Rhodobium gokarnense: one gene and its partner. The protein of the gene in region 1 binds, or shares a complex with, the protein of each later gene. Links are inferred from orthologs where the notes say so. Each region holds a gene or a part of one and is shown on either strand. Other genes may lie near its edges. The genes, in order: accC and accD.

Region 1 (3,132 bases):
GCAGGAATTCGAGCAGCAGCCCTTCGGGCAGGACCAGTTCGAGCAGCAGCCCCTGCCGCAGCTCAATCTGACTGACTAGTTTTTCTCCGACGACGGGCGACGCCGTTTGACCGTGTTCCGCAAAAAGCGGGACCCGGTTGTCGGACAGGAATACGCGTCAAGACAAGAAGCCGGAGCGTTTCGGGCGATGCCATCATCGCGTGAAACGCTTTAGCGATGCCGCTCCCCGGCGTGGTCCGCAAGGACCTTCAGGACGGCGACGCCGTCCGCCTCCCGGTCGAGGGCGAAGAAATCGCCGAAGCCGTTGAGGGAATCCTCCAGGAGCACGTGATAGTCGTGCCGCGGGATTTCCACCGCGCCGAAGCGGCGCAGATGGTCGGTGACGAACTGGGTGTCGAGGAGCGTGAAGCCGCCGGCGATCAGCCGCGCCATCAGATGCACCAGCGCAACCTTGGAGGCATCCCGCTCGCGCGAGAACATGCTCTCGCCGAAGAATGCCTTGCCGAGCCGCACCCCGTAGAGCCCGCCGACCAGTTTCCCGTCGCGCCAAGCTTCGACGCTATGGCAGTGGCCGAGCTCGTAGAGCTCCTGGTAGAGGCGGCGGATGCGCGAATTGATCCAGGTCTTGCCGCGGTCCGGCGTTGATTCCGCACAGCCGCCGATGACGCCCTCGAAATCGGTGTCGATGCGAACGGTGAAGACGTCTTGGCGGATGGTGCGCACGAGCCGTTTCGGGACGTGGATGCGCTCGAACGGCACAATGCCGCGCAGTTCCGGTTCGATCCAGTAGAGCCCCGGATCCTCCGCCGACTCGGCCATCGGGAAGATGCCGCAGGCATAGGCTTTCAGGAGGACCTGCGGCGTGATTTCCAGAACGACGTCGTCAGAACCTGCCATGAGCCGCTCTTGCCGAAACCCCGAATTCCAAATGCCCGAATGCCGTCATCCCGCCGTACCGGGCCCGCATGCCGCGGGCCCCGCCGTCACCGCTCCTCACGCATCTTCCGGTTGCGAAAGATACCGCTCCAGCCAGTGGATATCATACATGCCGTCGGCAATGTCCTGATGGTCCACAAGGTCGCGGAACAGCGGAAGCGTGGTCTTGATTCCGTCTATGATGATCTCATCGAGACAGCGTTTCAAGCGCATCATGCACTCGACACGGTTGCGACCGTGGACGATCAGCTTGCCGATCAGGCTGTCGTAATAGGGCGGGATCGAATAGCCCTGATAGACGGCGGAATCGACCCTGACGCCGAGGCCGCCCGGCGGATGGTAATAGGTGATGTTGCCCGGCGACGGCGCGAAGGTGCGCGGGTCCTCGGCGTTGAGCCGGCACTCGATGGCATGGCCCGACGGCAGCACATCTTCCTGCGAGAACGAGATGTTGGCGCCCGAGGCGACCCGGATCTGCTCGTTGACGAGGTCGATGCGGGTGACCATCTCGGTCACCGGATGCTCGACCTGCAGGCGGGTGTTCATCTCGATGAAATAGAACTCGCCGTCCTCGTAGAGGAACTCGATGGTGCCCGCGCCGGCATAGCCGAGGTCGCCCACCGCCTTGGCGACGATCTCGCCCATCCGCGTGCGCGCTTCCTCGTTGAGCGCCGGCGACGGCGCCTCTTCCCAGACCTTCTGGTGGCGCCGCTGCAGCGAGCAGTCGCGCTCGCCGAGGTGGATGGCGTTGCCGCGTCCGTCGCCGAGCACCTGGAATTCGATGTGGCGCGGCTTGGCGAGGTATTTTTCCAGATAGACCGCATCGTTGCCGAAGGCCGCCCGCGCCTCGGCCCGCGCCGTGGAAAACGCCATCTCGATGTCGTCGGGGGTCAGGGCGATCTTCATGCCGCGCCCGCCGCCGCCGGCAGACGCCTTGATCAGGACCGGATAGCCGATCTCCTTGGCGACCCGGCGCGCATCCTCAAGCGTCGCCACCTCGCCGTCGGAGCCCGGAACCACCGGGATGCCGAGCTTTTCGGCCGTCTTCTTGGCCTCGATCTTGTCGCCCATCAGCCGGATGTGGTCGCCGGAGGGGCCGATGAAATTGATCTTGTGCGCCTTCAGGATGTCGGCAAAGCGGGCGTTTTCCGACAAGAAGCCGTAGCCCGGATGCACCGCGTCGGCGCCGGTGATCTCGCAGGCGGCCAGCAACTGCGGGATGTTGAGGTAGCTTTCGGCGGCCGAAGGCGGGCCGATGCACACGCTCTCGTCGGCGAGCCGCACATGCATGGCGTCCGCATCGGCGGTGGAGTGCACCGCGACGGTCGAGATCCCGAGTTCCTTGCAGGCCCTGAGGACCCGAAGGGCGATCTCGCCGCGATTGGCAATCAGGATTTTTGAGAACATGGGTGCGCCGCTCACTCGATGATGACCAGCGGCTCACCGTACTCGACCGGCTGGGTGTCCTCGACCAGGATCGACTTGATGACGCCGCCGCGCGGTGCCGGGATCTGGTTCATGGTCTTCATCGCCTCGACGATGAGGAGCGTCTGGCCCTCGGTGACCGTATCGCCGACCGATACGAACGGGGCCGAGCCCGGCTCCGGAGAGCGGTAGGCGGTGCCGACCATCGGCGAGGTGACGACGCCCGGATGGTCGGCGAACTCGTCGGCGCCCTGTGCCGCCTTGCCCGACGGCGAGGTGATGCCGACCGGCGCGACCATCGGCACGGGAGCGGCGACGGCGGCCGCGACCTGGGTCTGGCGGGCGACGCGGATGCGCAGATTGTCCTGCTCGACCTCGATCTCGGTCAGATCCGTCTCATTGAGAAGCGCGGCGAGCTCGCGAATGAGGTCCTGATTGATCGCGTGTTTTTTTGATGACATCTAAACCTGTCCGTTATGACGATCGCGCCCCGCCGACCATTCCGGCCAGCGCTTCAAGTGCGAGCCCGTATCCCTGCGTCCCCATTCCGCAGATCACTCCGCGCGCCACCGGCGAGACATAGGAGTGATGGCGGAAGCTCTCCCGCGCAAAGATGTTCGAGATATGGACTTCGATCACCGGCAGGGAGACCGACTGAATGGCGTCGTGCAAGGCGATGGAGGTGTGCGAATAGGCACCGGGATTGATGATCAGACCCTTGGCGGCGTCCCCTGCCTCATGGATCCAGTCGACCAGCATGCCTTCGTGGTT
Region 2 (3,110 bases), on another replicon or contig:
CTCGCCCGCCCCCGGCATGCGGTCGAGCGCCCGGAGCGTTGCGATCGCAAGGCCGGTGTTGACGAACTGGTGGTCGCCGATGAGCCTTGGCGCCGGCAGGTCGAGGAGGCCGCCCTCGTCCTGGTAGACGAGGCGGCCGTGCTCCTCATGGGCCATCCAGTCGCGGCCGCCGAGCACCAGCGGCGCGCCGATCTCGTCGGCGCGGGCCTCGATCACCTCGGTGACCGCGTCGGCCTGCGGGGCAACGATGGCAGGCACGCCCTTCTTCAGGATACCCGCCTTTTCGCGCGCGATGTCGCGGATGTCGGAGCCGAGATAGGCCTCGTGGTCGAAGGCGATCGGCGTGATCACGGTGGCGAGCGGCTTGTCGACCACATTGGTGGCATCCAACCGGCCGCCGAGGCCGACCTCGAGCAAGAGATAGTCGGCCGGGTGGGCGGCGAAGAGGTCCAGGGCAGCGGCGGTGGTGATCTCGAAGATAGTGATCGGCGAGCCGCCGTTGAGGTCCTCGGCCTTCGCCAGCGCCTCGGCAAGCGCGGCATCGGAGACGAAGCGGCCGCCGCCCCTGGCGCCGAGCCGGACGCGCTCGTTGAAGCGCACCAGATGGGGCGAGGTATAGACGTGGACGGCGTTGCCGGCGGATTCCAGGATCGCTTTCAGGGTCGCCGAGGTCGAGCCCTTGCCGTTGGTGCCGGCAATATGGATGACCGGCGGCAGGCGCCTCTCCGGATGGCCGAGGGCTGCCAGCACCTGCCACATGCGGTCCAGCGACAGGTCGATGCTTTTCGGATGGAGCGCGACGAGGCGCTCCAGGATCGCATCGGCCGTCTCGGGGATCGTCGGCAGGTTCATGATCGCTCTGGCTTCAATGCCGGGGTTCCGGGCGACACGGCCCGGGAAGACGCCGCCTCGCGCGGTCGGGGAAATAGGGCGGCGGGGCCGGTACGGCCATGGCCCTATGCGCCACGGCCGGTTACTGCCTGCGGGCCTATTCGGCGGCCTTCGCGTCGGCCGCCTCGGCCGGTTCCGGCTCAGGCGCTTTTTTCGGTGTTTCCGGCGCCGCGTCCGCCTTCGCCGCCTCAGCCGCGTCGTCCGTCTCCTTCGGCGCCTCGGCGGGCTCGTCCGGGGTTGCCGGCACGGCTTCGGCGATCTCGGCCTTTGCCGGATAGCCGAGCAGGATGCGGCAGATCTTCAAGAGCGTCTCGCGCAGGGCCGAGCGTTCGACAACCATGTCGACCATGCCGTGCTCGAACAGATATTCGGCGCGCTGGAAGCCGACGGGCAGCTTCTCGCGGATCGTCTGTTCGATGACGCGCGGGCCGGCAAAGCCGATGAGGGCGCCGGGCTCGGCCAACTGGATGTCGCCGAGCATGGCGTAGGAGGCGGTGACGCCGCCGGTCGTCGGGTTGGTGAGGACGACGATATAGGGAAGGCCAGCCTCCTTCAGGGCAGAGACGGCGACCGTGGTGCGCGGCATCTGCATGAGGGAGAGGATGCCCTCCTGCATGCGCGCGCCGCCGGAGGCGGCAAAGAGGATGAAGGGCTTCTTCTCGGCGCGGGCGAGGTCGGCGCCGGTGATGATCGCCTCGGCGGCGGCCATGCCGAGCGAGCCGCCCATGAAGTCGAATTCCTGGACCGCGCAGATGACGCCGATCTCGTCGATGGCGCCGCGCGCAACGAGCACCGCATCCTCAAGCTCGGTCTTGGCCTTGGCGTCGCGCAGGCGGTCGGTGTAGCGCCGCTCGTCGCGGAACTTCAGCGGATCGACCGGAACCTCCGGGGTCTCGATCTGCACCCAGGCACCGGCTCCGAGGATCATGTCGAGGCGCTTGCGGCAGGGCATGCGCATGTGGTGGCCGGAACTCGGCACCACCCAGTTGTTGGCCTCCAGATCCCGGTGGAACACCATCTCGCCGGTGTCCGGGCACTTGATCCAAAGTCTTTCAGGCACCTCGCGCTTGTTGAGGAGGCCCTGAATCTTCGGGCGAACGACGTTGTTGATCCAGTTCACGTGTCTTCGATCCGTTTTTCTTATCCAGCGCCTTGAAGGCCGGCGCCGGCATCTGGGTAGCCTGCAAATCCGGCCGAATTCCGACCGCGTCCCGCGCGAGGAGATCGCCGGTCAGGCGTCCTGAAGCCGCGCCGACCGTACGCCCTCGGCAAGGGCGCTGACAAGGCGGGTGACGGCGGGCACGGTCTCGGCGGTCGCGCCATTCGCCGCATCGAGGGTCTGCCGGATGGTATCGACGATGGCCGAGCCGACGACGACGCCGTCCGCCGCTGCGCCGATGGCGCGGGCCTGTTCGGCGGTGCGCACGCCGAAGCCGACCGCCACCGGAAGGTCGGTCCTCGCCTTGATGCGGCCGACCGCGCGGCCGACCGCATCGGCATCGGGCGCGGCCGATCCGGTGATGCCGGTGATGGAGACGTAGTAGACGAAGCCGGAGGTATTTTCGAGGACGGCCGGTAGTCGGGCCTCGTCCGTCGTCGGGGTGGCGAGGCGGATGAAATTGATGCCCGCCTCCATCGCCGGCAGGCAGAGCTCGTCATCGGCCTCCGGCGGCAGGTCGACGATGATGAGGCCGTCGACGCCGGCGTCCTTGGCGTCCTTCAGGAATTTCTCGTTGCCGTAGGAATAGATCGGGTTGTAGTAGCCCATGAGGACGATGGGGGTTTCATCGTCGCCTTCGCGGAAGCGGCGGACCATCTCCAGCGTCTTGACCATGGTCTGGCCGGCCTTCAGCGCGCGGAGTCCGCCCGCCTGGACGGCCGGTCCGTCGGCCATCGGATCGGAGAACGGCATGCCGAGTTCGATGACGTCGGCGCCGGCGCCGGGCAGCGCCTTGACGATCTCAAGGCCGGCCTCGAAGCCCGGATCGCCGGCGGTGATGAAGGTGACGAGGGCCGGACGGCCTTCCGCTTTCAGCGCGGCGAATTTTCTGTCGATGCGGGTGGAGATCATCGGGGTCTTGTCTTTCCAGTAGCGGCGGGTACCGTCGCCGGGATCATGCGGGTTGGTCGGCCTCGAAGGTGAGGCCGTCGTAAAGGTCGACGAGCGCCAGGCCGGCGCCGAGTTCGGGCAGTTCCACGACGCTGTCGAGGCCGATGAA

What was found.
Region 2: the proteins of accC (region 1) and accD are in contact, whole or in part, in a solved structure (PDB 8UXZ), measured with the Escherichia coli proteins. The link is inferred for Rhodobium gokarnense from one-to-one orthologs.

The regions. Positions count from the first base shown.
Region 1 is NZ_JAOQNS010000004.1:227,535-230,666, reverse strand. What follows is about bases 169-2,980. They hold accC (acetyl-CoA carboxylase biotin carboxylase subunit), read right to left. Parts: upstream 2,344-2,980; coding sequence 994-2,343; downstream 169-993. Other genes in these bases: aroQ (type II 3-dehydroquinate dehydratase), read right to left, coding at 2,836-2,980; accB (acetyl-CoA carboxylase biotin carboxyl carrier protein), read right to left, coding at 2,355-2,822; aat (leucyl/phenylalanyl-tRNA--protein transferase), read right to left, coding at 211-897. Also shown: M2319_RS08710 (DUF2155 domain-containing protein), read left to right, coding at 1-79; more of aroQ, read right to left, coding at 2,981-3,132. UniProt on the Escherichia coli protein: This protein is a component of the acetyl coenzyme A carboxylase complex; first, biotin carboxylase catalyzes the carboxylation of the carrier protein and then the transcarboxylase transfers the carboxyl group to form malonyl-CoA.
Region 2 is NZ_JAOQNS010000013.1:9,877-12,986, forward strand. What follows is about bases 1-2,790. They hold accD (acetyl-CoA carboxylase, carboxyltransferase subunit beta), read right to left. Parts: upstream 2,012-2,790; coding sequence 989-2,011; downstream 1-988. Other genes in these bases: M2319_RS19285 (bifunctional folylpolyglutamate synthase/dihydrofolate synthase), read right to left, coding at 1-852; trpA (tryptophan synthase subunit alpha), read right to left, coding at 2,123-2,790. Also shown: more of trpA, read right to left, coding at 2,791-2,959; M2319_RS19300 (Uma2 family endonuclease), read right to left, coding at 3,006-3,110.